DNA from 3 places in the Paenibacillus sp. JT22N12 genome. Region 2 is predicted to be linked to each of the others. Evidence: riboswitches for the same ligand, from Rfam matches in the RefSeq annotation. Region 2 holds a riboswitch; each other region holds the start of a gene.
What was found. Region 2 has a riboswitch for thiamine pyrophosphate ahead of AC0YOA_RS10920 (ABC transporter substrate-binding protein). Riboswitches for the same ligand answer to the same signal wherever they lie in the genome.

Region 1 (5,930 bases), on a different contig from region 2:
CTATAGGCGGCATGGCAGGGGTGGCAGGGACGGTCTGCATGGCGTTTTGGACGAAGTCAATCAGCATCGCAAAAAGAAGGAACGCCGCCAACTAAAGCTGTGCTTCAAATCCTGTCCGGTTTGCGTTATCTTCTCCTTCCAAGTCCCGCACAGCCTGCTCGCGGATATCCTGTGTGATTCGCATGCTGCAAAATTTCGGACCGCACATCGAGCAAAAATGGGCCGATTTGGCCGCATCTGCAGGAAGCGTCTCATCGTGATAGGACATCGCCCGTTCCGGATCAAGCGAGAGATGAAACTGATCACGCCAGCGAAAATCGAACCTCGCTTTGGAAAGCGCATGGTCCCGTATTTGCGCGTTCGCATGCCCCTTCGCCAGATCAGCGGCATGCGCCGCGATTTTGTACGCAATCACGCCTTCCTTCACATCCTCTTTATTGGGCAGTCCCAGATGCTCCTTCGGTGTGACATAACAGAGCATCGCCGTACCGAGCCAGCCTATCATCGCCGCCCCGATAGCCGAAGTGATATGGTCGTAGCCTGGAGCAATATCCGTCGTCAGCGGACCCAGTGTATAGAATGGCGCCTCCCGGCATACCTTCAATTGACGCTCCATATTCTCCTGGATCAGATGCATCGGAACATGGCCGGGGCCTTCGATCATCACCTGCACATCATGCTTCCATGCTGCTTGAGCCAGCTCGCCAAGAGTATCCAGCTCCCCGAATTGAGCCTCGTCATTGGCATCTGCAATGGAGCCGGGACGCAGCCCGTCACCAAGAGAGAATGAAACATCATATTGTTTCATAATTTCGCAAATTTCTTCAAAGTGCGTATACAGAAAATTCTCGCGTTGATGCGCCAGGCACCATGCCGCCATAATCGACCCGCCCCGCGAAACAATCCCCGTTACCCGCTTGGCTGTAAGCGGAATATAACGCAGCAGCACACCCGCATGAATGGTAAAATAATCAACCCCTTGCTCGGCCTGCTCGATCAGAGTATCGCGGTACACCTCCCAGCTCAGATCCTCCGCCTTTCCGTTCACCTTTTCCAGCGCCTGATAGATAGGCACTGTGCCGACCGGAACCGGCGAGTTTCGCACGATCCATTCGCGGGTTGTATGAATGTTCCTGCCCGTGGAGAGATCCATGACCGTATCGGCGCCCCAGCGGGTAGCCCATGTCATTTTCTCCACTTCCTCCTCGATGGACGAAGCAACGGCTGAATTACCGATGTTGGCATTGATCTTGACGTGGAAGCGGCGCCCGATAATCATCGGTTCGCTCTCCGGATGATTGATATTCGCCGGTATAATAGCTCTTCCTGCCGCTACCTCGCTTCGCACAAGCTCTGCCGCTACCCCTTCACGAACAGCAATAAACGCCATCTCCGGCGTAATGATTCCCCTGCGGGCATAAAATAATTGAGTCACATTGCACCCGCGGACAGCTCTTAGCGGTGTGTGATTTAAAGCCGGGTACGGTTCTGCTCCTTGGCTGCCTGCCGCTTTCTCCGAGTGGAAACCGTTATCAAGCGGCTGAATCACACGCCCTTCATAGCGCTCCACATCTCCCCGATCTTCAATCCATGACCGGCGAAGAGCCGGCAGACCCTTGCGCACATCGGCCCGATAGGCGGAATCCGTGTACGGACCGCTGGAATCATATACCCGAACCGGTTCGTTCATCTGCACCTCGCCGCTTCTACTGATACTTGGCGACAGTTCAATCTCCCGCATCGGCACCCGTACATCCGAACGGCTTCCTTGCACATACACTTTGCGACTGCCCGGCAATGCTCCAGCCATGATCGTCATATCAAAAAACCTCCCAAGGTAATTTGGATAATCCCCTAGGAGGCTCGCAAGGACAGCGGCATAGACGGTGCGGAAAAATTGGAACGAGCCAAGGGCAGGCAGTTCCCTGTCCCATTAGTTCCCGGTATGAGCAGGCTTCAGCCCGTTCACCGACAGCATTCCTTGACACACTATCATGCTGGAGCGAACCGGGAAGAATCCGTTTTGCCGTCCTTTGCGGCTGAGCAAATTTCTTCCCTTGGACCGTATAGAAATTTATAGGAGTGAAGCTTATAAATTCTATAAAGTTAAAAAAACCGCTCCGGCATGGGAGCGGTTTGAATGCGGCAATTTCCATCCGGCATATGAAGACTATGCTTCATTGTCCGAATAAGTGAGGCATCCTGTCTATGCGAAAAGACAATAGCATAGATCCAGCCCATAATCGCACAGACAAGCCCACTTTCCTACGCTGGCATAACCCAGATCAGGTTCAAAGGGACCAAAGCGATCAGCGCTTTATCTCAGCCCATGCGGGCGCCCCTAGTGGATTTCCTAGTACGACTATATCGCGTGAACGCACACGCAGTCAACTTATAATGTTCAATTTCTTCGATGAATGCCAACCGTCTGCTGCACATTGCCTGCAACCGTGACAGTTACGTAGTCTGTCTTCACGGTCCCGTTGTTGTAAGTAGAGGTGAACGTAAACGTCAGCGGCCCATCCTCCAGCTTCTCGAAGCTTTCATCCCACATACTGCCGCTCCAGCTGGTACGCCGCGCGTTCGCGGCATCCAGATGAGCCGTGAAGCCGTTCATCGTCACCTCAACAGTATCCGCTTGGGTAGTTGTTACCGTGTCGGTCGTTTGGGCATGCAGCACAAACTTCTCACCTGCCCAAAAGACCTCATAACCGCGCGGGCTGTCTGCATCGCCGTTTTGATTCATATTGTATTCTCTGCGGCGCTGGTCCCACAAATCCGTATGCAGCACCTGACCCTTGACGTCAAGCGGCAGCACCGGTATGTCTTTGCGCACCACTACCGGCGGCGCTTCACCGTCCTGGACCGTAAGCTCGACTTTATAGATCCCTGCCTTGTCTCCTCTGAAACCTGGCCCGGTGTGACCATAGGGACTATTAAGAAAGGAGCTGAAGGTTTGTGAGCCTCCCTCCGGATCCTTGACAATATAGACAACCTGTAAGGTATCCAGGTCGGAATCGTCAATGGTATGGCCGATCCGGATCGAATCCCCTTCATACACCGGTTTGGGTGTCCAGTCAAAATCGGCTGTAGGCGGCCGGTTCGTTTCGATATAGAAGTATTTCGGATCGCTCCAATTGCTCCAGTCATAGCCGTCATACACACGGACTATGACATACATGTACACATGCTCAGGCAGGTCGACAGTTGGCCGCCAAGAGAGTTCCCGGCCCGGCTTGATATCCGTATCCCGATACAGCTCTCCGCCATATTTGAAAATCTGAAGCTGGTATCGGGTTTGCAAATCTCCGTCAGCATCCGCATAATTCCATTGAAACGCCGGCCGGAATTCCGTTAGCTTCGCCGGATTATTCTGATCCGTGCTTTCAGGTACTGTGATCCGGGCTTGCGGTATCTGGTTGTATATCGTGACCTGCCCGTTATACTGCGCCTCGGCTCCTGCCGAATCCTGCACGACCTGACGGATATTGAAGGTGCCAAGTGTGTTGAACACCTTGCTCCAGAATGTCCGTGACGTGCTCTGCAATAATTCCCCATCGCCAGTTGTTATATTGCGAATGTAGTACGCATGCGGCAGGTTCTCCCGTCCACCATCCTCGGCGTCATATGCCCTAGAGTCAATAACAACCGGGACGTTGCGGAAGGTATTTACATAGCTCGTCGTGAAGCCGGGAACCGGAGGCATATTGGGTGTCGGTATTGTGGAGATATCCAGGGATACGATGGTGTAATCCGACCATGCGCCATATTCGTCCTTCACAGCCATGCCAATTTCATATAAACCCCGTTCCTGCGGAGTTACAAGCTTTTCGTAAACAATGCTCCCCGACGGGGTGGCGTAGTAGAACTTCTTCTCCAGGATTCCCCGGGTGGCCCGGTAATCAATGGTGGACGGTTCAGTGGAGTAATTGTCAGAACTGGCATACCGGTCAGGGTCATAGCTGCTGTCGGTCCAGATCAGTTTGCCGTCCGCTGCAGGAACGACCATAAACTGAGAGACCGGCCTGCGGTGAACGGTGACTCTTTTCGCAAACGGATTCGAGTTTTTACGGTATTCATCAAAGGTCATATCCGAATAGAGATAGCTTGGGTGCGGATCGTCCTTCGCCTGCAGCGTTACGATGTAATCCCCGACCTTATCGAAGGTCAGCCGCTCGGAGCTGAATGTTTGACCGTTCATGGCCGACACGCCCTGATTGTTGATGAAACGGGGCGTATGCTGAATGCTCCACTGGTAGGAGCCCGCCTTGGGATCACCCTCCGGATCCAGAAACTGAATGTTATGGTAAGCGGCCTCCGCCGTGGCTGTGCCTGCATCCCATATCGCGTAGCTGTCCGACCATTCAATTTTATTCTGGATCGCTTTGTACGTGAAGGCGCTGAACACGACATAGGCTTTGTCGCTGAAATAGCCAAAACGCCCTTCTGCATAGCTGCCATCCGCCGCGGTCAGAATCGGGATATTATTAAGGAACACATCGATCTGACTCCCGACCGTCTTGATCCTCAGGGCATAGCTTTTGTTTGATTCAAATGGATACGAGCCAGCTTTCAGCACTGTTGGTGCCCCGTTCATGTATTTCACCAGATTGAACACATGGCCATCGGTTTCCACCGCGTACCGGTTGCGTGTGTCCTGCATCCGGAAGGAGAAGCCGGCCATCTCCCGGTCGTAGTCTATATCCTCCATTCGGAGGCTGAACTTCATCTCCACATCGTTGAGTGAAAGGTCCGATACATATTGACCGTTCGTAAACGTCTTTTTAACAAGCGGCGTGTTGGTGGGCGTGCCTATCGCTACGCCTAACGATGGTTGATCCCTGGCGGCTTCATATTGAACATAGAAGAACGCTCCATCTCCAAAATATTCCCCCATGATCTGACCGCCATTACCCCAGTTACACCCTGAACCGTTTTGGGCAATCAGTGCGCCGTTTTGATCGTAAATGTTGATTGGCTTGGTGCCGCAATCGCCGATTCCTTTATTGATCCCAAAATCGGTTGTATACCCGTCTGCAGTCATGGATTTATTGGCACCTGCTACATAGTTCCCGCTCCAATCCATGGTATAGGGGGTATCGCCATCCGTTCCAAATCGGTAGGTTGGTATTGTCATGCCGTTCTGAGCCATTCGACTTTTTGGCGTGCCGTCACTTGCATTCAAGACGGTGAAGTACGTATTGGGATATTCGTAATTGCTTGCGGTTATTTCATTATTGAAGGGGTTCATGGCAAATCCGCTATAGCGCGTGATACTGCTGCCGCCTCCATTGATATCTTGGCCGGTATAGCCGGGCTCTCCTGCAGCCGTCAAGTATTGTCTCCAGGCTAAGCTCATATCCGGATTGTACTTTGTGACGCTCATATCGCGGAAATAAGTATTGCTGGGGCCCGTTGAGGCATAGCCTTGATACGTATATATGGCACCTGCAGGGTCGGTATAGATCGGCAATAATACTTTATACACCAAGTTTAGCCCCTGAATGGAAGAACGCGAAGCCGGAATCTGCCAGTCAGGTTTTTCAGTAACCGACAGATCCGGGCCAACTTCTCTCCATTGGGTAGTCCAGGTCGCATTTTGATTACTATTATTGTCCCGGCGGACCATAATTTTGTTTCCGTTGGCATGGCTCACGGTCCAGTTGCTGACTCCGTTGGCCGTATTACTCAGTCCCATATCGGCTGCATTCTTCGTTGCCACTTCTATACCCGTTCTTGCATCCAGCACGGTAAATGCATCGTTATTCTGGATGTAAATATACTGATCAGCCAATTCCCATTTGTCTATTAAGTAGGTTCCCGGCAAGGTCTTCGTGAAAACGTAAGGGGAACCATTGGTGTAACGGTAGAGCAAATTAAAATTGCTGCTGTCCATATACGATTCTTGCGGAGATACTTTTTTGGGGTCC
Region 2 (5,930 bases):
CAGGGTTCCATTAAATGCTCAAGGACATCCGCACAGATGATATAGTCAAAATAAAGCCCGGGATATTCGATGTCCATCGTTTCGATATTTCCGGTGCGGACCTTTGCAAATCCGGAAGCAATATCAGCTGCATTCGAATTCAACTCAATCCCGTGCAGCTCGGCATTCGGATACCAATTTTTAAGCTCGAGCAGCGTAGCTCCGCAGGCACAGCCGATTTCAAGCACCCGAAGCGGCTCCGCTGAAGGCTCGTCGAGAAGCTGTAAAATTTCATGACGGATAAGCAGGGAATATTCCGGGCTGAAGCCCCATTTCTCATTAAACTTCTGGCTATTAGTTTGCATAAGCCCGATATAAGCCTGCGGGTCACCCTTGAATGAGGCGCTGCCTTCGTGATGGATGAATGTATCCGTGCAAATCATAAGCCGGTAGCCGGCATTGCGGATACGAAGACAATAGTCGTCATCCTCGTAATTGCCTGGCGTGAACTGCTCATCCAGGAAGCCGACTGCATCGTAAACCTCCCGCTTCATCAGCAGGCAAAAGCCGATCAGCTTGAGGCGTTCCTCCCATTTTGAAGGATCAGAACGATTATATTGTTCGGCGAACGGGATCATTTCATCCAACGAGCTGTAAGGCACTTCCAGGGCGGAATAATAAGCCGCAGCGTTGGTGACGGGACCAACCGCGCCGATTTCTCCGCGGCTGTAAAGGCAGGCGAGAAGCTGGTCGAGCCATCTTGGCGTAAGGACCGTATCATTGTTGAGCAGGAGCAGATTCTCTCCTGTGGCCAGCTCCATCCCTTGGTTGCAGCCTTTCGGAAAACCGAGATTTTCTTGATTATAGACGACCTTAAGGTCCGGTTGATCTTGAAGCCACTTCACGGTTCCGTCGTACGAGCCGTTATCGACCACAATCAGTTCATAAGCATCCGGCGGCGTATATGCCTGAATGCTTTCTATGCACTTCTGTGTATAAGGAAGTCCGTTACATGTCAGGACTATGATGCTCGTCTTCACGGGGATCATCCGCCTCCTTCGTTTTTATCTTTAATTGCCGCTGTTTCTGCCGCAGCCTTGGTTTCTGCGGCTTCCAGTGACCGGAGAGCACCTTCCAACTGGCTTTTGTTGGCAAGCAGATTCGCATCGCCGGGCAAGTATTCAAGGGCTTTTTCAGTATGTTCGCAGGCTTTGTCCAGCTGACCGAGCTTCCCGTAACAGATTGCCAGCTGCACGTGCGGCGCCCAGGTCCAGCATATTTTGTTCATTAATCCGAAATGGTTCGGGGGCATTTCCCGTGCGAGCGCCATCTCATACCAAAATATGGCCTTCTCATAATCGCTGTGCTCCTCGTGCCAATAGGCAATTCTGCAGCAAATATCCGCGCGGGGGAGGTCATACTCGAAGGATTTGAGCAGGCTCTGCAGTTCCTTCTTCGCATCGCCTTTTGCATGATAACAATGCGCAAGCTGTCCGCAGGCTGCGTGGTGGTCTTCAAAATAATCGACTTCTCTCCTTAAGAAGGATTCATAGCTGTCAATCGCCTCATCCCAGCGTTTGTGATCCATGAGCTCATTAGAATAATAGAAATGGACCCGGGCGCTCATGTTCCCCTGTTCTTTGCGGATCGTTTCTTCCAGTATCGAAATATTCCGAAGCGGGTCTTTATGCTCGCGCATAGGCGCGTGGGTAACTTCAATGCCGGAAGACAGCGCCCTGCCGTCGACAACGAGCACTTCATGCACTGGGTTGACCCATTGAAAACTTCGCCGACGTTTAACCAGCCGGTTGCGGCGTGTGAACAGCTGGGCATTTCCCTGAAAGTCCCGGGACAGGACGTAATCCATCAGGACCGTGTCGTAATCGGAAGTCAGGTCGTTTTTCAATTTCAGGAACGCCTGCCGGTCCTTCTCCAGCAAAACATCATCCGCATCAAGCCAGCAAATATAATCTTTGGTAGCATGGCTGAAGGAAAAATTGCGCGCGGCGGCAAAATCGTGAATCCATTCGAAGTCGTATATATGATTCGTATACCTGGATACGATTTCTTTCGTATGGTCCGACGATCCGGTATCGACGATAATAATTTCGTCCATCAAATCCGCAACCGAATCGAGACATCGTGCGATTACCTTCTCTTCATTACGCACGATCATGCATAAACTGACCGAAATCAATTCAATCCACCCTTTCCAGTGCGTAAATAGGTAAAAAATGAAGCTACACGGTCTAGGCCGTATAGCTTCTTTGAAGAATTAGACCGTGGATGAGGCAAGTCCCCAGAATACTTCGGGGCCGATCCGTGATACACCAACGGCGAGACTGTTTATAAATGCTGAGTAAGTCGTTTGTGCAGCAGCGGGTGCCAATAGGTCTTGTACGGTAAAGCTGCGTGTATTAGCGCCTGCAATACCGGCTGTGAAGATGGCGGAATAAATAATGGTATCTGTAATCAAGGTTCCGCGAACAACCTGGACAGCAACGGTCGAGCCTGGAGCAGTAGCGCTAAATCCGATTGTTCCTGTCAGATCCACAATCGGGTTCGCGACGCTGCGGGTTTGCAGACCAACAACACCGAACAATACCGGAGCTGCTGTAAGCGCAACGTTGATGGAGCCGGAAGCATTTGCATTCATCGAGCTGCGTTGATCAAGAAAAGTTCCCATGCTGATTTCCCCCTTTCCTCGTAGATCTTACATGCTATTCCAAGTTCTCCGTAATGGAGTAGGCCAAGAATGGCCTCTATTTGCGGATTTTATGAGACTCATAGGCAAACGATTGTAAAATCACCCCAGGTCCCCGTATATTTAACGGATCAAGCATCCTGTTATATGTCAACTTTCAGGTGGTATTTTGCACATTGTTTGCTATAATAGGAGGTGCGACATAACTGAATATGACATGGGGAGCTGGAGTAGGCCGGCTGAGAGGGGATACCGATACAATCCCGACCCTTTGACCTGATCTGGATAATGCCAGCGTAGGAATTGCATTGTAGCCAGCCCGTTTTCATGGTTTTAAGTGAAAGCAGGAGGGCGGATTTTACAAAGCCGTTTACAAGCGTCTTCCATCGGGAGGGCGCTTTTTCTTATGGACAAATCGGGGTTATGGGAAGATGTTGTCGCTTATCTTGAACGATATTGGGGAGGAGCAGCGAAGATCATGGCAGTAAATAAACGGTTCACAATGGCAAAATGGGGAATAGCGGTGCTTGTACTGCTGCTCACGCTTGCGGGCTGCGGAGCCAAAGAGAATAATACGGGTCAGGCAGACAACGCGGCGGGTACAAACAGCAGCGGTGCGGATGCGGACGGAGCCAGCCAGGAAACCGGCAACACGGATGCCGGACAGAGTGCTGCCTTAACGAAGGTGAAGGTCGTGCTGGACTGGACGCCGAATACGAATCATACAGGGCTTTATGTAGCCCGGGACAACGGTTTTTTCAAAAACCATGGACTTGATGTGGAAATCATCCAACCCGGCGAAGCCGGTGCCGACACGATGGTGGCCACGGGCGCGGCGGATTTCGGAGTAGGTTATCAGGAAGGGATTACACAAGCGCGGATTCAGGGTGTGCCGCTGGTTTCCATAGCCGCCGTCATTCAGCACAACACCTCGGGCTTCGCTTCGCCTGCGGACAAGAATATCAAGACGCCGACCGATTTTGAGGGTAAAACCTATGGCGGCTGGGGCTCTCCGGCCGAGGAGGCCGTCATCGATTCCTTGATGCAGGAGCAGAAGGCGGATGCGGGCAAAGTGAAAATCGTGAACATCGGCGATGCTGATTTCTTTACGGCTGTGAAGAAAAACATTGATTTTGCCTGGATCTATTATGCCTGGACCGGCGTGGAGGCCGAGCTTCGCGGGGATAAAATCAACATGATTTACTTGACCGATTACAGCGACAAGCTGGACTATTATACGCCTGTGCTGGAAACGAACGAGAAGATGATTGCCGAGCGCAGCGACATTGTAAAAGCATTCGTGGCCGGAGCATCCGAAGGATATATCTTTGCGATCGATCATCCAGAGGATGCGGCGGAAATCCTGATCAAGGCGGAGCCGGATCTGAACGCCGATCTGGTCCGGGCCAGCCAGAAATGGCTCAGCCCGCGCTATCAGGATGATGCATCCCGCTGGGGAGAGCAAAATCCGGAAGTATGGACGAATTATGCCGACTGGATGTTTGAGCATAAGCTGCTGGATAAAAAACTCGAGGCGGATAAAGCCTTCACAAACGAATTTTTGCCTGAATAGCCGATAAAGGCCGGAGGGAACTCAAAATAGGAAAAGGGGAAGAAAACGACATGGCGAACGCCTTATTAAGCATTCAAATACTGCCGCATACACCTGGAGGGGAAAGCGTCATTCCGTATGTGGACCGTGCCATCGAGATTATTAAAGCATCCGGCGTGCCTTACCGCGTGGCGCCGCTTGAAACGACGATGGAAGGGGAATTGAATCATCTGCTGTCTATCGTCGAGGAGATGAATGATGCGATGACCGTGATGGGATGCCCATCCGTAATCTCACAAATCAAAGTGTACTATAATCCCGAAAGCGGCGCGTCCATGGGCAGGCTGCTGGAGAAATATCCAGATGGTCAGTAAGCTTCGCAAATATGGGCCTCCTGTAATTGTGTTGGCTGTTTTTATTGTGTTGTGGCAGGCGGCGGTGGCTGTTTTTGATATCGAACCCTACATTCTCCCGTCTCCGCTTGCGATTGCATCCAACACAGTCTCGGAGGCGCCGCGTCTGTTTCATCATACGCTGTCAACGCTGGGTGTGACTCTGCTCGGCTTTACGGCAGGAACGGCGGCGGGCTTTGTGCTCGCCGCTTTGCTGCATCTTATACCGGGAGCCAAAGCCGGTTTCTACCCGCTGCTGGTCCTGACCCAGAATGTGCCCGTTATCGCACTGGGATCGCTGCTGGTGGTCTGGTTTGGCTTTGGCATACTCCCCAGGCTCATACTGATTATGCTCGTCTGTTTCTTTCCCGTTGTTGTAGCCATGCTTACGGGACTTACGCAAAGCGATCCCAAGCTGGTCGACTATATGAAGATGATCGGTGCGTCCAAGAGCCAGCTGTTCTGGCGCCTGGAGCTTCCCAACGCCGTATCCTATCTGTTTTCGGGCCTGAAAATCGCCGCTTCCTACAGCGTGATCAGTGCAATCTACGCCGAATCGATTGGCGGAAGCGAGGGATTGGGCAACTTTATGCTGGTGTCCCAACGGGGCTGGCAGACGGCTAATGTATTTTCCGCTATCGCGATCATTGTCGTTCTGAGTCTCATTCTGTTTGGAATTATCAGTTTGGCTGAGCAAATACTGGTGCGCGGAGGCAGGCGCAAACCCGAGAAAGGAGCGTGACATTGCCTAATGACACAGAATGCGCTTGAGCTGAAGGCTGTATCCAAGCGTTTTAATGAAGGAAACTCTTCCAAGCTTGTATTGTCCGATGTGACCTTTCATGTGAAGGAAGGTGAATTCGTCTCGTTAATTGGACCATCCGGCAGCGGGAAAACGACTCTCTTCCAAATTATTGGCGGACTTGAGCGGCCTTCTTCAGGTGAGATCCGGATTGACGGCCGAATCAGTCTCGGCGAGCGGGGCAGAATCGCTTATATGCCGCAGCAGGCTGCATTGCTGCCTTGGCTGACCGTAACGGGCAATATTGAGCTTGCTTTATCCATAGCGGGCCTCCCCCGCAGAGAAGGACGGACCCTGGCAAAGGAATGGCTGGAACGCGTCGGTCTAAGCGGACTGGCTGACTCTTATCCTCATGTCCTCTCCGGAGGCATGCAGCAGCGCGTTTCCTTCCTGCGTGCTTTGCTTTCCCCTCAGCCCCTGATGTGTCTGGATGAGCCTTTCGGTGCTCTCGATGCGCTGACCAGACTGCATATGCAAACCTGGCTGCTGTCCCTGTGGGAG
Region 3 (5,930 bases), on a different contig from region 2:
ATCAGTATCCAATGCCGCTGCAGCGAATGCGAAGCTCAAGTCACCCAAAAAAAGCAGGAACCGCAGATGGAAATATATAGGCTTTCTCTATATCGGTCCATGGCTACTCGGGTTTGCTATTTTCGAATTATATCCGTTTATCTCATCCCTGCTGTATTCGTTTACGGATCTGAATATGTTCAAGAGTCCCAATTTCGTCGGTCTTCAAAATTACATCGAGATGTTTACCCGTGACAAGCTGTTTCTGCAATCGTTGAAGGTTACCTTTATCTATGCCGTCATCGCGGTCCCCTTGAAGCTTGCTTTCGCTCTGTTGATTGCCATTCTTCTGAACAGAAAGCTGAAGGGGATCAATTTCTTCCGCACCATTTATTATCTGCCTTCCATTATGGGAGGCAGCGCCGCGGTAGCTCTGCTCTGGAGATATCTCTTCTCCAGGGAAGGGCTGGTCAATCAGATGACGGGGAAGCTGAGCATCGCTCCGATCGATTGGCTGGGAAGTCCGGATATTGCCCTGTATACGATCAGCGCGCTGACAGTGTGGCAGTTCGGATCGTCCATGGTCCTGTTCCTCGCGGCGCTCAAGCAGGTGCCCGGTGAGCTGTATGAAGCGGGGCGGATCGACGGGGCATCCCGGTCCCGGATGTTCGTCAGCATCACGTTTCCGCTCATTACGCCAATTATTTTCTTTAACCTCATCATGCAGATGGTGAACGCTTTCCAGGAGTTTACCGCGGCGATGGTGATTACAAGCGGCGGACCGCTGAATTCCACCTACCTGTACGGGCTGCTTATTTATGAGAACGGGTTCAAGTATTTTAAAATGGGCTACGCGTCAGCACAATCCTGGGTGCTGTTCGTCATTATAATGATTTTTACACTGGTTATTTTTAAATCCTCATCCAAATGGGTGTACTACGAAGATGGTGGCAAATGATGAAGAATCTGTCCAAAATCGGCGCTTACCTGGTATTGATCGTATTCGGCTTTATTATGATCTACCCGCTGCTCTGGATGGCGGCGGCTTCCTTCCGGTCCAATGCAGAGATTTATACTTCAATCGGATTAATTCCGAAGCGGGTGATCTGGGACGGTTTTGTGGAGGGCTGGAAGGGCTCCGGTCAATTCACGTTCGGAACGTTCTACGCCAATTCCTTTCTGCTGGTCGTTCCCACTGTCATCGGTACGGTCGTCTCAAGCGTTCTTGTCGCCTACGGATTCACAAGGTTTCAATTTCCGCTGAAGAAGGTGCTGCTGGCAGTCATGATAGCAACATTGATGCTGCCCCATGCGGTGCTGATCATTCCGCGTTACCTGCTGTTCCGGAATTTCGGATGGCTGGACAGCTATTTGCCATTTGTCGTTCCGGCTTTCCTCGGGGGATATCCGTTCTTCATCTTTATGATGGTTCAATTTATACGCGGTCTGCCGAGCGAGCTGGATGAATCGGCGAAAATAGACGGCTGCAATTCCTTTACGATTCTGACCCGGATCCTGATGCCGCTGTGCAAGCCTGCGCTGTTCTCCGTCAGTATAATTCAATTCATCTGGCTGTGGAATGAATTTTTCAACACGCTGATCTATGTGAACAGCGTCAGCAAATTTACACTTCAACTGGCGCTGAGAATGTCAATCGACGCCACCTATGATATTCAATGGAATCAGATCATGGCGATGTCATTACTGACGATGCTGCCCTGCATGATTATCTTTTTCCTGGCGCAAAAGCATTTTGTAGAAGGAATTTCTACAACCGGATTGAAGGGTTAATAGAGTACTTTTATTTGCGGGGAGGAATATTTATATGCTGCATCCATTTATGGGAATCAAGAATTATGGCAAAGTAGGCATGTCGGTAGCGGAATCATCCCACAAATTGCATCGAATCGGCTATGTGGACCGCAGATTGATGAAGCTTGAGGCCGGGCATATGGTGGCGCGCCCCGAATACGAGGTGAAGGGGGCGCTTTCCCGCCTGATGTGGCAGGATGCCTCGCATTGCGATCAGCTGCGCAGCCGCTGCAAGCAGCTCCGAATGAGCTCGTCGGCCTTCGACAAGTCGCCGGACCCGAATCTGGAGCTGCTGATGGACGAGGTGCTGAAATCCGCGGATACGCTGCAGCTGATGAGAGCGTTGTTCGAGGTGGTGAAACCGGATCAAATCCGCTCTGCGCGGGCATATATGGCAAGCGCCCAGCCCATTGTCGATGAGCCGACGATTCATTTATTGAAGCATCAATTGATGGACCGGGAGGAGCAGCTGGAGTGGGGGAATGAGGCCGTACGGCATTTCACGGCCGAGGCCACTGAGAAAGAGGTGACCGATGCCGACCGCTGGGTCGGATACCTTCGTAATTTGCTGGCTGCAGCCGGAGGGATTGACGGGGATCTCGCCAAGGAGGAGCCCGATCCAGAGCTTGCGGTTGCCGCCCAGCCATTCGAGCTGCCTGCTTCCAGCACGCGCGACGAGCGGTTCCGCAGCGCAGTGAGCAAATTCAAGGAATTTCAGTTCGAGGACTCCGAGGCGGGCCGATTCGAAATGATGATGTTTACGCGCTTCTTCGAGATGTCTCCGGCGGAAGCGGTTGCCTGCGTCCACTTTCAATCCGAAGGCAAGCCCTGGGAGTTCTACCTTGATACCGCCAGGCATGCCTGGGACGAGGTCAGACATTCCTGGTTCGGCGAAGCGGCGCTGCGCGTCAAGGGCTATGATATATACGACAAGCCGAACTGGACGGGCTGGCTGGACATGACGCTGCAGCTGTTCGAGCCGGACGAGGCCTATACGCATCTGACGATTGCCATTGAGAAAGCGGCGATGAAATACCCGCCTGGCAAGCGCGAGGAATGGGAATTTTGCCGCGACATTGCCCGGGATCCGCTCATGACGACCTTCCAGGACTTCGACTGGGCCGATGAAGTGGTGCATGCCGGTTTCGGGCAGCGCTGGATCGTGAATGACGTGCATAAAGGGGATCTGAAGCAGGCGATGACTTCCTCGGCAGAAACAGTCGAGAAGAGAGGGGCCTATATGGCGAAGTTCGACCATCAGGGAGCAGAGCCGAAAAGCCCGTATGCCGGCGGGTATTGAGAGGAAAATAATGTCCCAACGCTTACCCTTTCAGATGCGGCTTCTTCCTGGCCACATAAGGTTGGACCCGCATATTTGCAGCCTTCCAACAGATTTTTATTTGCTTTTTCTAGCATTCGTGATAGTATAAAGCCAATTGCATAGGATGTATCACTAGGGGAGCCGAATGGCTGAGATTGAAGATGAATTCAAACCCTTTGCACCTGATCTGGGTAATACCAGCGTAGGGAAGTGGTCTCACGATTGGTCTATCGGCATATGAATAAGTATGCTATTGCCTAGTTGAACAGGGCCGCCTTCTTATCTGGAGGGTGGTCTTTTTTGTGTTTTTATCCATACCGTAGTCTGGGAGGGCGGTGATAGTTTGACGGCACTGGAATTACATATAATTTCGGATGGCCGGCAGGATCTGGAAGCCTATGCGAGGACTGCCGGGAAGATTCATCCGTATGTGACTTCCTTTCATCTGCGGGAACCGGCGAGGAATGCTTTCGAGCTGTGGCAGGGCGTGCAATCTCTGCTGGCCGAAAGCGTTCCGGCCGGGAAAATAATGATTAATGACCGTATCGATGTAGCTTGGGCCGCCCGGCTGCAGGGCGCTCAGCTATCCTACCGCAGTTTGGGCGTAAGAGAAGCCAGAATGGCTTTTCCCGGACTTCGGCTGGGCTGCTCCGTGCATGGAATAGAGGAGGCTGTCCTGGCCGGGCAGCAGGGAGCGGATTTCCTGATTTATGGCCATATATTCGCAACGGCTTCCAAGCCGGGGCAGGAGCCGAGAGGGATCGGCGCTCTGGCGCATATGGTCCGGAGCGCAGATATACCCGTAATCGCCATTGGCGGAATTAATCCGGAGCGCGTGCAGCAGGTTCGGGCAGCAGGAGCAGCGGGTGTAGCGGTGCTGTCGGGCATTATGCAGGCGGCGGATCCTCTGCGGGCCGCCTTGCAGTATGCCGAAGCTTTGAACAGACGAGGAGACGAATCAGATGACGAATACTTTTGATGCGATCATTGTGGGCGGAGGGGTGATTGGAAGCTCGATCGCTTACCATATGGCGGCAAGAGGCATGAAGGTTGTGCTGCTGGAGCGTGACCGGCTTGCCGGGCAGGCCTCCAATGCCGCTGCCGGCATGCTTGCCGCACAGGCGGAAATCAACGAAGCGGGGCCATTATTCGAGCTGGCCCTCCGCAGCCGCGCGCTCTTCCCCTCACTTGCCGCCCAGCTTCGAGAGCTCAGCGGAATTGATATCGGTCTGGAGCGCAAGGGGCTGCTTCGCATCGCCACAACCGTCGAACAGATGAACGAGCTTCAGCATGCGATTGAATTTCAGCGCAAAGCGGGGCAACAGGCAAGCTGGCTGACCGGTCGTGAGGTTCGCAAGCTCGAGCCGGCGCTTGCCCCGGATATTTTGGGCGCCATGCTTGTTGAAGAGGACGGGCATGTGCTGGCCCCGGAGCTTTCCCTTGCTTTTGCCAAGGCAGCCGCGGCGCTGGGAGCGGATATACGGGAATATGCGGAGGTTCAATCGCTTGTGCTGGAGCAGGGCTCTGTATGCGGCGTCCGCACCCGGGACACAACCTTGTATGGCAGCCGCATCGTCATTGCCTCCGGCACCTGGAGCGGACCGCTAATGGAGCAGGCTGGACTTTCAAGTCCTGTTTTCCCTGTTCAGGGAGAATGCTTCTCGGTGCTTACCCATGCGCCGCTGGTGCAAGCGACGATCTTCAGCGATGATTGTTATCTCGTTCCCAAGAAGGGCGGACGGCTTATTGTCGGAGCCACGATGAGAGAGCATTCCTATGACCGCAAAGTCACGCTGGGGGGGATTGGCAAACTCCTCGAAGCTGCCAAGCTGCTGGTTCCGGATATTGTGCATGCGGAATGGGAAAAAGCCTGGTCGGGACTGCGGCCGCAGACCGCGGACGGATTGCCTTTCCTGGGGGAGCATAAGGAGCTGCGGGGCTTGTATGTGGCGGCCGGCCACTATCGCAATGGCATACTGCTTAGTCCCATTACCGGGCAATTGGCCGCTGATTGGGCGGAGGGAAAAGCGGCAGAGGCCGATTATCTCGACGCTTTTCGATTGAACCGGCAGATGGACATGAAAGGAGCGATGAACCAGGATGAATTTGCACATTAATGGCGAGAACGTTGAAGTGCCCGGTACTTTAGCATCCGTACACGACCTGCTCCGTCATTTCGGTTTGGAGGAGAAGGTAGTGATCGTTGAGTGGAACCAGAGCATTCTGGAAAAGTCCGCTCACCAGGATACCCGTCTGTCGGACGGAGACCGTATTGAGATTGTCCATTTTGTAGGAGGTGGCTGATATGTTGAAGATTGGAGCACATGAATTTCATTCCCGGCTGCTGCTCGGCACAGGGAAGTTCCCGGATTTTGAAATCCAGAAGCAGGCCGTCGAGGCTTCGGAATCGCAGATTCTGACGTTCGCCGTGAGAAGGATGAATATTTTTGAGGCTAGCCAGCCTAATTTTCTGGAGATGCTGGATGTGAGCCGCTACACGCTGCTGCCGAATACGGCAGGGGCCAAGACCGCGGAGGAAGCGGTGCGAATTGCCAGACTGGCCAAAGCTTCCGGGCTTTGCGATATGATCAAGGTCGAGGTGATTGGCGACTTCAAGACGCTGCTGCCCGATCCCATCGAGACGCTGAAGGCGTCCGAGATGCTGCTTGCCGAAGGGTTCACCGTTCTGCCATATACGTCCGATGATGTTCTGCTGGCCAGACGTCTGCAGGATTTGGGCGTGCATGCCATCATGCCGGGCGCATCGCCGATCGGCACAGGGCTTGGGATTATCAATCCGCTGAATCTCAGCTTCATT

Region 1: linked by a shared signal. The riboswitch ahead of thiC (phosphomethylpyrimidine synthase ThiC) and the one ahead of AC0YOA_RS10920 (ABC transporter substrate-binding protein) in region 2 are both predicted to bind thiamine pyrophosphate.
Region 3: linked by a shared signal. The riboswitch ahead of AC0YOA_RS05320 (thiamine phosphate synthase) and the one ahead of AC0YOA_RS10920 (ABC transporter substrate-binding protein) in region 2 are both predicted to bind thiamine pyrophosphate.

What each region holds. Positions count from the first base shown of each region.
Region 1 covers NZ_JBWDNU010000017.1:110,488-116,417, reverse strand. The annotation lists gene thiC (phosphomethylpyrimidine synthase ThiC) at 92-1,819, opposite strand; TPP riboswitch at 2,246-2,353, opposite strand; gene AC0YOA_RS34380 (glycoside hydrolase family 78 protein) at 2,402-5,930, opposite strand, start outside.
Region 2 covers NZ_JBWDNU010000002.1:1,211,098-1,217,027, forward strand. The annotation lists gene AC0YOA_RS10905 (glycosyltransferase) at 1-1,019, opposite strand, end outside; gene AC0YOA_RS10910 (glycosyltransferase) at 1,025-2,176, opposite strand; gene AC0YOA_RS10915 (hypothetical protein) at 2,255-2,665, opposite strand; TPP riboswitch at 2,892-3,003, shown strand; gene AC0YOA_RS10920 (ABC transporter substrate-binding protein) at 3,186-4,256, shown strand; gene AC0YOA_RS10925 (thiamine-binding protein) at 4,307-4,609, shown strand; gene AC0YOA_RS10930 (ABC transporter permease) at 4,599-5,369, shown strand; gene AC0YOA_RS10935 (ABC transporter ATP-binding protein) at 5,379-5,930, shown strand, end outside.
Region 3 covers NZ_JBWDNU010000001.1:1,266,442-1,272,371, reverse strand. The annotation lists gene AC0YOA_RS05335 (carbohydrate ABC transporter permease) at 1-937, shown strand, start outside; gene AC0YOA_RS05330 (carbohydrate ABC transporter permease) at 934-1,770, shown strand; gene AC0YOA_RS05325 (hypothetical protein) at 1,805-3,091, shown strand; TPP riboswitch at 3,237-3,338, shown strand; gene AC0YOA_RS05320 (thiamine phosphate synthase) at 3,456-4,091, shown strand; gene thiO (glycine oxidase ThiO) at 4,075-5,229, shown strand; gene thiS (sulfur carrier protein ThiS) at 5,213-5,416, shown strand; gene AC0YOA_RS05305 (thiazole synthase) at 5,418-5,930, shown strand, end outside.